One region of the Levilactobacillus suantsaii genome, then DNA from elsewhere that is predicted to be linked to it. Evidence: a T-box and tRNA genes for the amino acid it is inferred to sense, from the RefSeq annotation. Region 1 holds a T-box; the other holds one or more tRNA genes.
What was found. The T-box of region 1 lies ahead of tyrS (tyrosine--tRNA ligase). A T-box ahead of a tRNA ligase gene usually reads a tRNA of that ligase, here a tRNA-Tyr.
Positions count from the first base shown of each region.

Region 2: it encodes a tRNA-Tyr, which carries the amino acid that the T-box ahead of tyrS (tyrosine--tRNA ligase) is inferred to sense. The anticodon was not compared.

Region 1 covers NZ_CP059603.1:1,130,360-1,139,707, forward strand. Annotated here, with positions in the region: gene H3M12_RS05175 (hypothetical protein) at 1-163, opposite strand, end outside; gene H3M12_RS05180 (glycosyltransferase) at 167-1,387, opposite strand; gene H3M12_RS05185 (hypothetical protein) at 1,765-2,007, shown strand; gene H3M12_RS05190 (helix-turn-helix domain-containing protein) at 2,080-3,534, shown strand; gene H3M12_RS05195 (Nramp family divalent metal transporter) at 3,756-5,135, shown strand; T-box leader at 5,174-5,376, shown strand; gene tyrS (tyrosine--tRNA ligase) at 5,423-6,679, shown strand; rRNA gene H3M12_RS05205 (16S ribosomal RNA) at 7,304-8,868, shown strand; rRNA gene H3M12_RS05210 (23S ribosomal RNA) at 9,086-9,348, shown strand, end outside.
Region 2 covers NZ_CP059603.1:1,279,687-1,289,034, reverse strand. Annotated here, with positions in the region: gene H3M12_RS05900 (WecB/TagA/CpsF family glycosyltransferase) at 1-450, shown strand, start outside; gene H3M12_RS05895 (GntR family transcriptional regulator) at 526-1,227, opposite strand; gene nagA (N-acetylglucosamine-6-phosphate deacetylase) at 1,256-2,398, opposite strand; gene proC (pyrroline-5-carboxylate reductase) at 2,476-3,279, opposite strand; tRNA gene H3M12_RS05880 (tRNA-Gln) at 4,139-4,210, opposite strand; tRNA gene H3M12_RS05875 (tRNA-Tyr) at 4,217-4,299, opposite strand; gene H3M12_RS05870 (metallophosphoesterase) at 4,381-5,196, opposite strand; gene H3M12_RS05865 (peptide MFS transporter) at 5,273-6,751, opposite strand; gene H3M12_RS05860 (PTS lactose/cellobiose transporter subunit IIA) at 7,092-7,373, opposite strand; gene H3M12_RS05855 (PTS sugar transporter subunit IIB) at 7,375-7,707, opposite strand; tRNA gene H3M12_RS05850 (tRNA-Thr) at 8,001-8,073, opposite strand; tRNA gene H3M12_RS05845 (tRNA-Asn) at 8,098-8,170, opposite strand; rRNA gene rrf (5S ribosomal RNA) at 8,177-8,293, opposite strand; rRNA gene H3M12_RS05835 (23S ribosomal RNA) at 8,357-9,348, opposite strand, start outside.

The sequences.
Region 1 (9,348 bases):
AACTGACTAGCGTGTCGTTGTACCAGCCCAGACTGAAGCCCAGGTTCGTCACCACGACTAAGACGATGAAGGCCCACAACACGATGAGCACGAGGCCCCGTAAACTCCGGCTGACCCAACTAGTCTGCCGGCGAATAATAGGGGATTGGTTAGAAGGTGACATCAGTTACACCCCCCGATCGGGACTGCGCCAGGTTCCTCGACGTTGCGGGTCCACGAAGTAGGCGCTGACTGCGGCCAGACAACTGACCAGGTTGATCAGCCAGTAGTACAGGACGTAGACCGGAACCAAGAGCAACTCGGGTAAGGTCAAGTCGGCGGTGGTCTGTGAGGCAATGAAGCCAATGGTGAATTGGATGGCGTTGAGGGCGAACATCAAGGCCAACAGGTTGCCGTTGAGCGCCAGATTGTGCAAAAACAGCAGTTGAAAGCCGTAAGCCACCAATGAAATGGCGGTCAAAATGGCCCAACAGTTACTGATGACGGATTCGAGCAAGAGACTGCGTTGGCCCCAAGGGTTTTGTAGCAGCCCGCGGCGGTTGGTGATCAAAACTTCGAGGCCGCCGCGCGCCCAACGCTGCCGTTGCTTGAGCAGGCCGGCTAAACGTTCGGGAACCAAAATCCAGCAGATAGCCCGCGGTTCGTAAGCGGTCTGCCAGTGATGACGGTAGAGGCGCCAGGTGATGTCAATGTCCTCGGTCATGACCGCCGGATTCCAGCCGCCAACGGCTTGTAAGGCCTCACGGCGAAAGGCGACGATGACGCCGGAGACCGTGGTGATGTTGCCGGTCAGGTAGGCCTGAGCTTTCTTGATCAGGTCGATGACGGCCACGTATTCCAGCAGTTGGAGCCGGCCCAATAACGTCGAGCGGTTGCGGACGATGGGCTTGCCGGTCACGGCACCGCAGTTTGGCCGGGCCAACAGGGTGGTCATTAATTGCGTGATGGCGTCTGGTTGGAGCAAGGAATCAGCGTCAATGACGACGAGATAATCACCTCGGGCAATCTGGGCGCCTTGATTCAAGGCGTTGGCTTTACCCTGGTTGATCGGTAGATGTAGCCGGTGCAAGTCGAGTGTCCCCGCCCAGTTCTGACAAAGCTGACCCATGAGTGGCCAGGTAGCATCGGTGCTACAATCATCGATCATGACGACCTCGTAATGTTGGTAGTGCAAATTGGTGAGTGAGGCGACGGCTTCGGCTAGCGTCTCGGTTTCGTTGTGCGCCGGGATCAGGATAGACACGAATGGTTCGTCAGCCGCGGCGACGAGCGTCCGATTCTGACGGTGCCGATAGAGACTCGAAAAGAGGCCCCCCACGATCCAAACGATGGATACGAAAATGGGGTACCCCACGATAAAGGTGGTACTTAAATTATTCAGCCACATAATTGCTTTCTCCCCTGGTATAAATTATCGATAGCATCAATTAGCCTGCCTTTGAGCATAGCATGGTTTAGGGCCGTGGCTTACGCTTTCAATCCAAACGTTACTAAAATGTAACCTTTAGATTCAGCGCTAATCGGGTATGCGATGATTGTTGCGTCGTGTCCGCTGGAGGGTGGGTTTCACCCGCACCGCCAGCCATGAACTGCAGCGCGCACGAAGCGGGGGATGGTTTAGCCGGGACTTGATGACGGGGGATGGTGGCTTTGCCCGCTAATTGGTTGGTCGGTCGTGCTAAAAGCGAGGGTATCAGGCGTTCTAATTGGGAATGCCGTGGTAAAATATAGATGGAAAAGCGAATGGATAGGAGGACGATTAGAATGATGCAGAAGGTACCCACATTACCATTAGTTGAACGTTTAGCCGCTGGCAAGCGGGTCACATTGACCACCAGCGATCAACAGCGCGTGATTCTCCAGCCGGAAGTCCAAGCGGGCCAGTTAACCGGCAACTACCTGAGCAGCGTTCTACCGGACATCCGGTATGACGATCCGCGAATTATTTTGAAGGAAACGCTGACCGAATTAGACGTTCGGCACGTCACGATTACCAATATTGAGTGATGATTGAATCACCTCAGCAGCCCCTGATTCTGGAATCGGGGGCTGTTCGTGAACTTTGGGGGAGTGAGCAACGTGAAAATTGATTTTGCGATGTTGACGGTAAAAGACACCCGCAAGCTCCGGCTCTTATCGTTTATCATTGACCATCAAGGTCAGTTCAACCTGGTGGATTTTGCCACCAGAATGCAAGGGAGCTATTCACAGGCATACCATATTCTCTTGAACTTACGAACGGACTTGAAACATTTAGCCCCAGCCACGACGTTAACGAAGGACGAATTGCAGACACCGGTGACGGTGGATGATTACCGTCACTGGCTGTATGTTCGGAGTATTCCGTATCAAGCCGTGTTGGCGACGTTGGGACCCAAGCCCCAACAGGTCCGCGAACTTTGCGAACGGTACGGTATCAGTACATCGACCTTTAATCGCCGGATGCGACCGATGCGCCAACAGCTGGCCCAGTATCGGCTAGAATTGACCACCAATCCTTTACAATTGGTGGGAGATGAGGCGTTGGTCGCGTTGTTATACTTTACGTTATTTAGTACGACTTTGACTACGGTGGACGAACTCCCGGAGTTACCGCCGACCTACCAGGGATTGTACGACGCTATCAGCACGACTTACACCAGTGATGCCACGTATCAAAATTCGCGGGGATTGGGGCAACACCGGAATTTATTGATCACCTTGACGTTACTGCGATTGTCGCAGGGGCATCGGTTTGCGCCCCTCCGGTTTCCGCTGGTCCACTTGACGGATCTACGGGCCTTGGCCACGAAATTCCAGCAAGAATTGGGTGATTCCCCACGGGAGGCCTTGACCGAACTGGCAACGTTAGATTATTTGTTGACCAGTTCCCCGTATTTTGTGCGGGCTTTGCAACCGCGCAACATGCAACGGTTGTACGCCGGTTTGCGGCAACAGGCCCCGCGGTATCAATTGGCCCCCAACATTTCGGTATTGAGTGACTTTGCGACCGGGACCAATTGGTTTGCCAACTGGCTGTTCTCGTTGGGGCAGTTTATGTTGTTATTTCGCGTTGACCCGTTGTTGCGGCCTGAAGTGACGGCATTATATCGCACTACGCCGACCTCGACGGAAGCCGCCGCGGAGATTGCGGCTAATTTAGCAAAACTCTACCCTAAAGCGGTCACGCCGAGTGACTTGCGGCTAGTCCAGAAATTTTTGAGTAAGTATACCAACGGGCTGAATCTAACGTCGGCCCTGGTCCAATTTTTAGTCTCGTATGACATGTTGGGTGTCACCACGGACATTTTCAACCGACTGTTGGGCGGGGTCGTGCATCTGCAGTTATTGACCGATACGGTGACCATCGATGAACGATACCGTGGCAACTATATCGTGTTGTACGGGACGGATCCCGAGGCCGTGCGGTTTGCGACGGCCCACCGGCTGGAGACGTTCCACTGGCTCAAGGAATTGAAATACGGGGAGAATCTGGACCGGCGGATTCGGACTTTACGCCGCCACGAACTGTCGTTATTTGCCCTGGATTTTTAGCAAAAGCGAAAAAGAACCGCGGTAGCTTCCGAATTTGCCGTGTCGTGCGTGGCTTCCATGAAAATAATTGTTCACCCAGAATCGCGGCGGAATAAGCTCCCGCCGCATTTTTAGTCTTATTGGTTAAGGGCCAACGTTAAAAGAACCCCCGATCCCCGTTTACAATGGCCTGCCCGTCCGTATAATGGTGACTACCATAAGAGATAGGGGAGTGGAATAACATGACAGACAACGTTTCCAAGGCGCCGGCAGCTAAATCAGACCGCCTGCTGGGGTACGCAAACGGACCGTCGTTGGAAGAAATCAATGGGACCGTCACGATTCCGAAGGGTAAGGGGTTCTGGAAGAACTTGATGGCCTTTTCCGGACCGGGCGCTTTGGTTGCTGTGGGGTATATGGACCCAGGTAACTGGGTCACGTCGATTGGTGGGGGTGCCCAATACGGTTACCTACTGATGTCCGTGATCTTGATTTCCAGTTTGATTGCGATGTTGCTGCAATACATGGCGGCTAAACTGGGCATTGTGACGCAAAAAGACTTGGCGCAAGCCACCCGCTCATACACGTCAAAACGAATCGGGTTCATCCTGTGGATTGTTACTGAATTAGCTATCATGGCGACCGATATCGCCGAAGTTATCGGGGGTGCGATTGCCCTGCAACTGTTGTTCGGGATTCTGCTGATTATCGGCGTTTCTTTGACCGTCTTCGATGTGTTACTACTATTGTTACTGACAAAATTAGGTTTCCGGAAAATCGAAGCCATCGTTATCTGCTTGATTGCAGTGATTCTGGTGGTCTTCGCCTACGAAGTAGTCATCGCTCAACCAAACATGGGTCAAGCGGTTGCTAACTTCATGCCGCAAGCCCAGATTCTCCATCCGGGTCAGTTGACCATGGCCTTGGGAATCGTAGGGGCTACGGTGATGCCGCATAACCTGTACTTACATTCTTCGATTGCGCAAACGCGGAAGTTCGACCGGGACAACCCGGAAGACATGCGCCGGGCCGTGAAGTTCACGACCTGGGACTCGAACATTCAGTTGATTGGGGCCTTTGTCATCAACTGCTTGCTGTTACTCTTGGGGGCAGCGTTGTTCTTCGGAAAAGACGTGGATAAATTAGGAACGTTTGGAAACTTGTACGCCGCTTTACAAGACAATCAATTGGCGGGTGCCGTAGCGTCACCATTCTTATCGACCTTGTTTGCAGTCGCCCTGTTGGCTTCCGGTCAAAACTCAACGATCACTGGGACCTTGACGGGTCAGGTGATTATGGAAGGGTTCATCAACTTGCGGGTCCCAATCTGGGTCCGGCGGTTGGTGACGCGGCTCTTGTCCGTAGCACCCGTGGTCATTTGTACCATTATTTACGGGGGAAGCGAAATGGCGTTGGACCGCTTGCTGGTCAACTCCCAGGTCTTCTTGTCCATCGCCCTGCCGTTTTCCATGATTCCGTTGACGTTGTTCACCTCATCGAAGAAAATCATGGGGGAATACGTCAACAAACGGTGGGTTACGTGGCTGGCCTGGATTAGCACGATCGTGTTGACGGTGTTGAACGTTCAAATCGTCTGGACCAGCATCGCGGGGCTCTTTTAGAGAGTTGACTTTTCGCCTTAGGGCCAGTATCATCAAGACCATAAGCAACGAAACAGTTCAGTAGTGGTCTTGGCAACGGTTCAGAGAGCTGACGGGAGTGGGAGTCAGTCCGACCAGGAACATGAATTACCCTGTGGAGCACCCGGAATTTACCGGCGGGCCATTCCGTTAACGATGACGAGCGGTTGTCAAAACTGACAACAACTTGGGTGGTAACGCGGATTTTAGATTCGTCCCTGATGGTCATGTGACCGTTGGGGACTTTTTTAGTTATAGGAGGAAACAAGATGTCGATTATTGATGAGTTAAAGTGGCGGGGTGCCATTAACCAACAAACGGACGAAGCGGGGCTGAGTGAGCTCGTCGCCCAAAAGGCCGTGGGGTTATACGCGGGGATTGACCCGACGGGGGATTCGATGCACATTGGGCATTTGATTCCGTTTATGATTTTGAAACGGTTCCAGTTAGCGGGTCACCGGCCATACATCGTGATTGGTGGGGCCACGGGCTCTATCGGGGACCCGTCCGGCAAGAAGTCGGAACGGAAACTTCAGACTATGGACCAGGTTCGGCACAACCAGGACTGCTTAACGGCTCAAATGGAACATCTTTTTGGGCAGGATGGTAGCTTTAAGATCGTCAACAACTACGATTGGTTGTCCAAACTCTCCCTATTAGATTTCTTGCGGGATTACGGGAAGCTATTCAACGTCAACACCATGTTGAACAAGGAAATCGTGGCGTCCCGGTTGGAAGTCGGGATTTCCTACACGGAATTCACTTACCAGATTCTGCAATCCATCGATTTCTTACATCTTTACCAGCACGAAGACGTGCAACTCCAAATCGGGGGGGCCGACCAGTGGGGCAACATCACCTCAGGAATTGACTTGATTCACCGGCAAGAAGGCGCCGACGCTAAGGTCTACGGGTTGACCATCCCGTTACTTTTGAAGGCGGACGGCACCAAGTTCGGGAAGTCTGAAGGGGGCAACGTCTGGTTGGACCCGAAGAAAACTTCACCGTACGAATTCTACCAATTCTGGATTAATACGGATGATCGCGACGTAGTGAAGTTCTTGAAGTACTTCACTTTCTTGAGCCAAGATGAGATTCAGGATTTGGCCACGGCGGTCGCCACGCACCCCGAAAAGCGGGAAGCCCAGACCCGCTTGGCTGAAGAAGTCACGGAATTCGTCCATGGCCATCAAGCCGTCGTCGAAGCTAAACACATTACTAAGGCGTTGTTCTCTGGGGATGTTGCGGCGTTAACGGCCAGTGAAATTGAACAAGGCTTCAAGAACATGCCATCCGTAACGGTCTCTTCGGATAAGCAAGGGTTAGTCGAATGGTTAGTTGATACTACGCAGATTGAGTCTTCTCGGCGTCAGGCCCGTGAAGATATCACCAATGGGGCCATTCGCATCAACGGTGAAAAGGTGACCGACACTAACGCCGAAATTGATCCGACGAGTGCCTTTGAAGGTAAGTTCGTAATTGTTCGGCGCGGGAAGAAGCGTTACTTCTTAGCTCGGGTACAGTAAATTTGAATAATTAACGGTTAGCTGGTTCTTTAATAAGCGGAACAGCTCGTGAGCTGGAAGGTGACTTCCAGCTTTTTTATTGGGGAAGTTACGACGGTGAGATGCCCAACGAGGGAAAAACAAAGCCGAACAGTCAGCGTGCTTTAGCTAGGGAACACACGGCCGTTGGCTAACTATAATCTCGGTTGGTAATGGATGATATGCGTTTGAAAAAAGGTGTATGAAAAGAGGCGATTTTAGTTGACGCGGCAGGCCCAGCTTGGTATAGTTATAGACGTTGTCACGAGGAATCACCAACTAGACCAATTTGAATGATTGAAATTAGTTGTTGACGAAGTGCCGACGGAATGTTATCCTAATTAAGTTGTCGCTTGGCGATGACGAACCAACAAGAAACGTTGTTAAATCAAACTTCTTGTTGACAAGCATATCAGCCAAATGATATGATGATTAAGTTGTCTGCTTCGGCGGATAACGAGTAGACCTTTGAAAACTGAACATTGTTTCGACAAACCAAATATGTGTAGGGCGGTTTGAATTTATTCAAACCCAAACAATATTTGCGAAGTCAATTCGCTTTTAAAATGTAACAACAATCGATGAGCTATTCGAGCTTATCATCTTTAAGATGAGAGTTTGATCCTGGCTCAGGACGAACGCTGGCGGCATGCCTAATACATGCAAGTCGAACGAGCTTTGGTTGATTGACGTGCTTGCACTGATTTCTTCCTAAAGCGAGTGGCGAACTGGTGAGTAACACGTGGAAAACCTGCCCAGAAGCAGGGGATAACACTTGGAAACAGGTGCTAATACCGTATAACAACAAAAACCGCATGGTTTTTGTTTGAAAGATGGTTTCGGCTATCACTTCTGGATGGTTCCGCGGCGCATTAGCTTGTTGGTGAGGTAACGGCCCACCAAGGCGATGATGCGTAGCCGACCTGAGAGGGTAATCGGCCACATTGGGACTGAGACACGGCCCAGACTCCTACGGGAGGCAGCAGTAGGGAATCTTCCACAATGGACGCAAGTCTGATGGAGCAATGCCGCGTGAGTGAAGAAGGGTTTCGGCTCGTAAAACTCTGTTGTTGAAGAAGAACGGGTGTCAGAGTAACTGTTGACATCGTGACGGTATTCAACCAGAAAGCCACGGCTAACTACGTGCCAGCAGCCGCGGTAATACGTAGGTGGCAAGCGTTGTCCGGATTTATTGGGCGTAAAGCGAGCGCAGGCGGTTATTTAAGTCTGATGTGAAAGCCTTCGGCTTAACCGAAGAAGTGCATCGGAAACTGGATGACTTGAGTGCAGAAGAGGACAGTGGAACTCCATGTGTAGCGGTGGAATGCGTAGATATATGGAAGAACACCAGTGGCGAAGGCGGCTGTCTAGCCTGTAACTGACGCTGAGGCTCGAAAGCATGGGTAGCAAACAGGATTAGATACCCTGGTAGTCCATGCCGTAAACGATGAGTGCTAGGTGTTGGAGGGTTTCCGCCCTTCAGTGCCGCAGCTAACGCATTAAGCACTCCGCCTGGGGAGTACGACCGCAAGGTTGAAACTCAAAGGAATTGACGGGGGCCCGCACAAGCGGTGGAGCATGTGGTTTAATTCGAAGCTACGCGAAGAACCTTACCAGGTCTTGACATCTTCTGCCAATCCTAGAGATAGGACGTTCCCTTCGGGGACAGAATGACAGGTGGTGCATGGTTGTCGTCAGCTCGTGTCGTGAGATGTTGGGTTAAGTCCCGCAACGAGCGCAACCCTTATTATCAGTTGCCAGCATTCAGTTGGGCACTCTGGTGAGACTGCCGGTGACAAACCGGAGGAAGGTGGGGATGACGTCAAATCATCATGCCCCTTATGACCTGGGCTACACACGTGCTACAATGGACGGTACAACGAGTCGCGAAGTCGTGAGGCCAAGCTAATCTCTTAAAGCCGTTCTCAGTTCGGATTGTAGGCTGCAACTCGCCTACATGAAGTTGGAATCGCTAGTAATCGCGGATCAGCATGCCGCGGTGAATACGTTCCCGGGCCTTGTACACACCGCCCGTCACACCATGAGAGTTTGTAACACCCAAAGTCGGTGAGGTAACCTTTTGGAGCCAACCGCCTAAGGTGGGACAGATGATTAGGGTGAAGTCGTAACAAGGTAGCCGTAGGAGAACCTGCGGCTGGATCACCTCCTTTCTAAGGAATAATACGGAGGCCTGCACATACTTTGTTGAAACAATGGTCAGTTTTGAGGGGTCTACCCTCAAGCTTGTTCTTTGAAAACTAGATATTATCAATTATTTTCCTTTAATTATTAAAGATAATTAAACCGAGAACACCGCGTTTATTTTGAGTTTTTTAATTAGTTTATTCGCTAATACTCAATTAATCAGCGGTCACGAAGTGACCGTTAGGTTAAGTTATGAAGGGCGCATGGTGAATGCCTTGGTACTAGGAGCCGATGAAGGACGGGACTAACACCGATATGCTTCGGGGAGTTGTACGTAAGCTTTGATCCGGAGATTTCCGAATGGGGAAACCCAATCATCTTTACCGATGATTACAACTCAGGGAATACATACTTGAGTTGAGGCAGACGTGGGGAACTGAAACATCTAAGTACCCACAGGAAGAGAAAGAAAATTCGATTCCCTAAGTAGCGGCGAGCGAACGGGG
Region 2 (9,348 bases), 150 kb from region 1:
CAAGCCCTCTTGACCTGGGGAAGTGACCACCACCGCTCCGCTTACTTTGTGGGCGCCAAGCCGGAAGTCGTCGCTAAACTCGCAACTCGCTTGCCTCAAGCCTACCCCGGCTTGGACATCGTCGGCCTCAAAGACGGCTACTTTCAAGACGCTGCACCCATCGTCGCCGACATCGCCGCCAAACAACCGGACATGGTCTTTGCGGCCCTGGGCTTTCCTAAGCAAGAGAACTTCATCGCCACGCACCGGCAAGTTACTCAAGGTCTATGGATGGGGGTCGGCGGAAGCTTTGACGTGCTGGCGGGGACCGTTCCTCGCGCCCCTCAATTCTGGCAGGACCATCATCTGGAATGGCTCTACCGAACACTGAAGGACCCCAAACGGCTCAAGCGCATCGCCGTCATCCCCCGTTACCTGCACCTGGTCAAGCGTCAGGCTAAACAACAATAACCCATAATCACGTTAAATCAAAGGGCCTCACAGCCACGTCTTCGCTGGCTGTGAGGCCCTTTTGGTCGCTCAGGATTACTTTTCCAAATAAAATTCAAACCGTTCGCCCACGTATTGGGTCCGCACGTATTCGAAGGGGGTCCCGTCTTGCAGGTAGGTCACTTGCCGTAACCGCAAAATGGCATCGCCACGCTTGATCTTCAGATATTCCGCAATCCGTTCGGAAGCCGACATTGCGGAGACCGTTTGTTGCGCCTTGCCGGGATTCAATTTCTTTTTATCTTCCAAGGCCCGGTAAAGCGAACTGGTTACTTCTTTTTTGTTCAACCCTTTGACCAGGCGGTCCGGGACCGTGGCCACTTCAAAACAAATCGGCACGTCATCCCCGTAGCGAATCCGCTCCATCCGCAAGACGACATCGTCTTCGTGGAGTTTGAGCTTCTCGGCTTCACTCAACGAGGGACTCATCACGTGATACGAGATGGTCTTACTCGACGGTTGCTTGCCCTGAGCCAGCATCAGGTCCGTAAAACTGGTGACCCCAGACATCTTTTCTTGGACCTTTTGATTAGCCACGTAGGTGCCAGAACCCACTTGGCGTTCCAGGATACCCTCGTCGACTAAGGTCTGAATGGCTTGCCGTAACGTCATCCGACTCACATCAAAATCGCGTGAGAGCTCCCGTTCGGAAGGGATTCGATCCCCCACCGCCCACTTTCCGGCTTCGATGGCTCGTTTAATATCGTTATGAATTTGAATATAAATCGGTGAACTCACAGCACCCAACATCCCTTCTAGATTGTTTCTATTTCGTGGTTCCCGTCATCCGGCGCCCCAAACTGTACGTGGCTTGCAACTGTAAGTCACGCGTCATCAAGTTGAGGTCCGCATCCCGGCCCACGGTGATTTTTCCTTTACGCGTTAAGCCAAATTCTTCGGCTTGGTTGACCGCACTCATCTGGACCGCATCGGCCACGCCACAGCCCGTAAAGGCGATGACGTTGCGGAAGGCCTCGTCGTACCGCAAGACCGACCCCGCCAGGTTGCCGCTCTCTAAGCGTGCCTGGCGGTCCTTGACGATGACTTTTTGCCCGCCCAGTTCACTGACGCCTTCGGGCATCCCCTTAGCGCGCATGGAATCCGTCACTAGCTCTAAGCGGTGCGGGCCCTTTTGCTCGTAAGCCAATTTGACCATGTCCGGCACGTTATGGAACCCGTCACAAATGATTTCACAATACAGGTTATCTTCCAACATGGCGTGCCCGGTAACCCCCGGTTCACGGTGCCGTAACCCTCGTTGCGCGTTGTACAAGTGGGTCACGTGGGTCGCCTTACTGGTCAACAACTGTGCGCGCGTCGCGTTGGAGTGACCGACCGACGGCACGATACCGTTAGCCAGGCAATAGCTCTCAAATTTAGCGGCGCCTGGGTCTTCCGGCGCATAGGTGATCAACTTGACTCGGTTGCCCGATAACTCGTTCCAGTGAGCCAACAAGGCCACGTCGGGGTCCTTGATGTACTTTTCCGGTTGGGCCCCCTTGAAGATGGCCGCAATGAACGGCCCTTCCAAATGGACCCCTTGAATCACCGGATTCTTTTCCGCCGCCTGTGCAATGCCTTGCATCGCGTGGTCGATGGCGTCATTGGACTGGGTCATGGTCGTTGGAAAGACGGTCGTGATCCCCTCACCGATCATTTTGGTGACCATAGTATCAATCTGGTCGGGATCCCCGTCCATGCTGTCGAACCCGTAGCCCCCGTGGCTGTGCACGTCGATAAAGCCCGGCACAATCGTTTGCCCCGTGACCACGTGGACTTCATCTGCCGGTTGGGGCCGAAACTCAGCCACCGGCCCGACCGCCGTAATTTGTTGGTCAAAGCGGACGTACCCGTCGGCAATGACCTCATCCCCAGTATAAATTTTAGCGTGTTTTAAGACAATGCTCATAATGCTCCTCCTCGATTAAGGCCCAACTAACAACATTGTCATTATAATCGGTATAGACCATCGTTGCAAGTCAGAACTTAGTGGCGACCCGCTTGATCTTTCGCTACCGTGGCGTCGATGCCTTTGACGACTGATGTCATCAAACCGGCTTCTTCCATGGCCAACAAACCAGCCACGGTACTGCCCCCTGGTGAGGCGACTTGGTCGATCAAGGCAAACGGAATTTTGTCGCTCTTCAAGACCATTTTGGCCGACCCCAACGTGGCTTGCGCGGCAATCTGGGTCGCCTGGGCCTTGGTCAGGCCATACTTCACGCCGGCCCGGCTAAGACTATCGATAAACAAGTCGATGTAGGCTGGCGAACTCCCCGCTAACGCACTAAAAATTCCAAATTGGTCTTCAGCGAGTTGCGTGGTGGTCCCAATCGCGCCAAAGACGCCTAACGCACTGGTCAGTTTGCCACCGGTCAGTTGAGAATTAGCCGCTACAGCGGTCATCCCCGCCCTAATTTCCACGTTCACGTTCGGGAGCGTCCGCAAAATCGGCACCTTTGTTCCCACAATGTCGCCCATGGTCGCTAACGACAACCCCGCCACGATCGAAATCAACGTGGTCTGGCCGTCGGCGAGTTGGGGTTTGATTTCCCGTAACACATCTGGAACCACGTTGGGCGTGACCGCCAGGACCACTAAATCGCTTTGCGTTGCCACGTCGGCATTGCTCGCCGCCGTCATCAACCCATGCTGTTTGGCGTACGGCGCATAATTTTCCTGTCGCCGGCTATGCACGATGATGTCTTCCGGTAAAAACGCCTTTGCTTGGAGCAGGCCGGCGATAATCGCCTGGGCCATCCCACCAACACCAATAAAACCAATATTCATCATAAATCCCCCTAAACGCCGCCCGACACTGTCGGTGTCGTCGATTATTTGTCCGGTGATGCCTCCACCATGGTAGCGAATACATCGAAATTGGTCTAAGACTGGCCGCCGTTCCGGTTTGTTCGAGGACCTGTCTCGAAACCAACGGACCCGTAATTTGGTCTAACCGGTCTGCACCATGATTAAGTCGACTTTAGCGAAAAAAACGGCACTTGTCAATTTATCGCCGGGAGAAAACCAGTCACTGCAGGGGCAGACGCCGAAAATTGGATAGAAAAAGGATCTATAGTATCTGTTATTGAGACTCAAGATAGACTTGGGTGTTCGCAACAGATGATATAGAACCAGAATTTTCGGACGCATACCTTTTTACAACCCACATAGCTACTTTAATCATTTGACCTGTTTACTTGACCCAGAGCAGTCCCTAATAACTAAAAGTCATATTACTTTTTAGGATAAAATATTTTAGCCCATAGTTCAGAAAGAAAGGCAAAGACCAATTGAAAAATAGTCACTATCAATGTATTTTCCCAATAGCCAACTAAGTATTTCTTGAATTTTTTAAAAATTATAAATCATCTTCAAATATAATTTAAAGCACCACAGCCGTAACAGCCTTTGCCAAACGCTTTGCCGTCTTCTTTGAACATCCAAGTCCTCTCAAGAAGCTTGCGACAGCATGCTGAACATCTTTCTCACCACCAGATAGTTTAACAACCATTTTCAGCTTAGTTACTTCCAAAATAATCTATCAACTTCACTTGACGAAGAACCAGATTATCAATAATCGCTTACAAAGAGCAAAAAAAAAGAAACCCAGGATAATCCCAAGTTCCCACCGCGGTGATTCATCTGATTGGGCTAGCTGGGTTCGAACCAGCGCATCACGGGATCAAAACCCGTTGCCTTACCACTTGGCTATAGCCCAAGAATATGGAGGGGAGTGGATTCGAACCACCGAACCCGAAGGAGCGGATTTACAGTCCGCCGCGTTTAGCCAGACTTCGCTACCCCTCCAAAAAATGAAACGTCGTAACGAATCAACTTCACTATCATACAAAATTCTGCATAAACCGTCAAGCCTTTTTCTAACTTTTTTTAGGTCAAGGTTAAAATTCGTAACCGTCGGCGCCATTCCGTCATGAAATCCCCACTCTCCCACTCATTCAAGCGATGATTGTGGTACCCCAGCGCTTGGTTATAGTACCAGGTATTGCTGAGGTGTTGCGGCCAGTAATGCCGGTGCATGTGCCCAAAGACAACTACGGGGACCTGGTATTGCGCAAACAATTGTCCCAGACGCGGACTGCCCATGACGGCATTAGCCATGTTCCAGAAGCGGTTGTCTTGGGTGTAAACGATGTATTCACGACGGGGGACAAAGTGCGTCATCACCAGGACTTGCTTCTGGGCCGCTTGAGCTTGGGCTAATTGCGCCGTTAATTGCCCGTAGACCCGTTCGAAGCGCTGGGGGTCACTCAAGTCCTGGGGAATGCTGCTATCGACCCAGAAGGCGTTTTTCCAGGCTTGAAAGTTGCGCCCCACTAAATTATCCGCAAAACCGTAGTCGTACCAGCCATTGTTGCCGATAATGCGCCAGTTGGTCCCCGCCACGTCCAGAAATTGGTTGTGCAAATACGTGGGCGTCAGTGGCGTTTCCAAGGCCGCGGCACTCACGTCATGCAACATATCGTGGTTACCCGCAATAAAGCGGACCTGTGCCGGGGCCAGTTGCGTTTGCAAGGCCTGGGCAATTCGTACAGACTGGTCAAAATGATTCGAGAGGTCGCCCGCAATCAGGTAAAGTCCCACTCGTTGTCGCTTCAAATAAGCTACCTGCTGGGTAATGATTTGGGCTGGGTCCACTCGGTTCACGTCAAAATGCAGATCACTGATTAGCGCTACGCGTACCATGTCCATTCCCCCTTTCGTGGCCAGCAAAAAATTGCCCGCCTAGATGACCTAGCGTAGCACTTTTTCGCGTTAAAACCTATTTAATTCCCGCCATTAATTTCTTCAGCGGTTTAACCAGCATAAACAAGATAACCCCGGCAACCAGGGCAACGATAGCGACTCCCATAAAGTAAGCCACTTCGTTTTCTGGGGTGTAGAGTTTAACGATTTGCGCGTTGACCGCTTGCCCAGCGGAGTCCGCTAAGAACCACATACTCATCATCTGTGACTGGAAGGCCCGTGGCGCTAACTTCGTGGTGACGGACAATCCAATCGGGGAAATCAGCATTTCGGCAATTTCCACGATGGCCCAACTGCCGACCAGCCATAACGGACTGACCTTGGCACTGGTCCCAAACATCATGACTGGAACCACCATCAGCAGGTAAGAAACCCCGGCAAAAATCATCCCAGTCGCAAACTTAGTAGGAGAACTTGGTTGGTTCTTACCCCAACGGTCCCACAAGAAAGCAAAGATTGGCGTGTAGATCAGGATGAACAACGGGTTCAAGGATTGATACCAAGCTGGTAAGATATGCAGGCCCAAGAAATTGTTGTTCGTCTGGTCGGCCGCAAACAGCGCCAGAACGGATGACCCTTGTTCTTCAATGGCCCAGAAGACGGCCGCGGCAATAAACAGCCCTAAGTAAGCCCAAACATGCTTCCGTTCGGTGGTATTAACCTTTTTACTCGTTAAGAAGAGCGTAAAGTAAACCACTGGTGTGGCAATCGCAATAATAGAAAGTAACAGGATAAAGCTATTGATGTTCAGTGAGCCCATAAGCCCCATTAACAAGAGAATTAATGCGAACGCCACCAAACCAATGATGACCCGAACTGACAACTTCTTTAAGTCGCCCGGTTCCAGTGGATCGGTCGGGTACAAGCTATCCTTGCTTAAGTACTTGCGCCCACCGAACCAGTATTGAATCAAACCAAAGAACATCCCGATAGCGGCTAAGGAGAACCCTAAGTGGAAGTTGTAGTCTAATCCTAACCAGCCCACAAGGTATGGGGCAACTAACGACCCTAAGTTAATCCCAAAGACGAAGATGGTAAACCCTGAATCCCGACGAGGATCACCGGTATCGTACAAGCCCCCGACCATTTCGGAAACGTTGGGCTTCAATAACCCGGTCCCCAGCACAATTAGTAAGATGGATACAAATAGGGCCATCTTGCCGGCGGGGATTGATAAGGCGATGTGCCCGAACATGATGAAGACCCCACCGATGAACACGGTCCGGCGACTTCCCCAGACCCGGTCACTTAAATAGCCCCCTAAAACGGCGGACAAATAAACCATGGACCCGTAAATCGACATAATCGAGGCGGCGGTTCCCTGATCGAACCCTAAACCACCCTTAGTAACTGAGTAGTACATGTAGTAGATCAGGATGGCACGCATGCCGTAGTAACTGAATCGTTCCCACATTTCGGTGAAGAACAGTGTGGATAATCCACGCGGTTGGCCAAAGAAAGATTTATCTTGGCTGACTTCCGATTTGTTGTTCAAGTTGATAATACCTCCATTGCATTCTGACAAAAACTATATTTATGCTCCGTAAGGAATAACGGTCGACCCACTGCATACGAACATCTCATAGGTCTCTCATAAAACATAGTGATAATTATAATCCATAGAAGGCCATTACGCAACGGCTTTCGGAATGTAAGCGCCTTTAAACAGCTAAAAGCCGGGCTTGAATAATGAATAAAAAATTGACTCGAGCATGCAATCTTCTTATTTTTTATTCATTTCGCTCTTAAAAACGAGTCCGTTTTTTATGAGTCACCACCCCTCCTTAAAATTTAAAAAATTCAGCCAATATCGGCTGAATTTTTTAAAAGTTGTTTTATTTTGATAATAATGCTTGAACCAGGTCATAATTGCTCTCAACGGCCATGAGGGTGTCCAGTACGTGACACCCCAAAACATTGGGACTTGCCTGTCGATCAGCTAAGCGCGCAGTCAATTGGTTCTGCAGCCGATGAGCAGTTACCAACTGATCATGTCCGGCTTGTAACTCAAGGACGCCCGTTTGATGATATGTCTGGATGGCCTGAAATAACGTTTGTTTCGCCTGGCCAGCTGTCGTGAGGACCTGCATGGCCAGTTGGTCGTTCGTCGGGGTCATTTTAGAGGCTCGCAACGGCTTTTCCCGCCGTTAGCCCTAATGTTTGACTTGCAAACTTAACCAGGGCCTTACTGTTTAGCCAGCCATAAATGTCATTGGGAATCACCGCAACGTTGACGTTAGCTGTCCACGCGGCATCTAGTTGGTCTTGATAAGCGACTTGCGGGGCTAATAAGACTAAATCCTGTTCAGCCAATTGTGCGGGCGTTAGCTCTGCAAAACTAGTTGCCGTAAACCGTAAGGAGACCCGCCGGGCTTCGGCAACTCGTTTGGCTTCTCCCAGAAATAAGTGACTAGAAATCCCCTGACCACAAACTAATAAGACGTTTTTCATAATGCGCATCTCCCTTTTTATCTGTTTCTTCGATACTTCTAGAATAGCACTAAGTTAAGTATACCACAAGTATTATATTTAAAAATCAATACCCAAAAATAAGCTCAAAATATTATCAAACCGGCAATTATAAGACTATACCAATTATTGCAATTGACCTATACCAGTTAAGAAAGCGATTACAGCGGCAGGGCTAGTCGTGGCCGCATCACGTCACATTATCAGTTTAGGCAGCCACCGGGAAAAAAGCCACAAAAAAACATCATTCACCGAAGTGAATGATGTCATTAAGATGCCGGCTGAGGAATTCGAATCCCCGACCCTCGGTTTACGATACCGATGCTCTACCAGCTGAGCTAAGCCGGCATACTTGCTAATAGATTAGCACAACTCCGGCAGGCGGACTCGAACCGTCGACAACCTGATTAACAGTCAGGGGCTCTACCAACTGAGCTATGCCGGAATAATCGCGTGGCAACGTCCTATCCTCGCAGGGGGCGATCCCCCAACTACTATTGGCGTGCTGAAGCTTAACTTCCGTGTTCGGCATGGGAACGGGTGTATCCTTCAGGCTATCGCCACCACACTATTGAGAGCTTATTCCCTCAAAACTAGGTATTACCAATTATCTCCTGAGAACACCAATCACTTGGTTAAGTCCTCGACCGATTAGTACTGGTCCGCTCCACGCCTCACGGCGCTGCTACTTCCAGCCTATCTACCTGATCATCTCTCAGGGGTCTTACTTCCATAAAGGAATGGGAAATCTCATCTTGAGGCGAGTTTCACACTTAGATGCTTTCAGCGTTTATCTCATCCATACATAGCTACCCAGCGATGCGCCTGGCGGCACAACTGGTACACCAGAGGTATGTCCATCCCGGTCCTCTCGTACTAAGGACAGCTCCTCTCAAATTTCCTACGCCCGCGACGGATAGGGACCGAACTGTCTCACGACGTTCTGAACCCAGCTCGCGTACCGCTTTAATGGGCGAACAGCCCAACCCTTGGGACCGACTACAGCCCCAGGATGCGATGAGCCGACATCGAGGTGCCAAACCTCCCCGTCGATGTGGACTCTTGGGGGAGATAAGCCTGTTATCCCCAGGGTAGCTTTTATCCGTTGAGCGATGGCCCTTCCATACGGTACCACCGGATCACTAAGCCCGACTTTCGTCCCTGCTCGACCTGTCTGTCTCGCAGTCAAGCTCCCTTCTGCCTTTACACTCGTCGAATGATTTCCAACCATTCTGAGGGAACCTTTGGGCGCCTCCGTTACTTTTTGGGAGGCGACCGCCCCAGTCAAACTGCCTACCTGACACTGTCTCCCGCCACGATGAGTGGCGCGGGTTAGAGTGTTCACACAGCGAGGGTCGTATCCCACCAGCGCCTCCATCGAAACTAGCGTTCCGATATCTACGGCTCCGACCTATCCTGTACAAGCTGTGTCAACACCCAATATCAAGCTACAGTAAAGCTCCATGGGGTCTTTCCGTCCTGTCGCGGGTAACCTGCATCTTCACAGGTAATATAATTTCACCGAGTCTCTCGTTGAGACAGTGCCCAGATCGTTACGCCTTTCGTGCGGGTCGGAACTTACCCGACAAGGAATTTCGCTACCTTAGGACCGTTATAGTTACG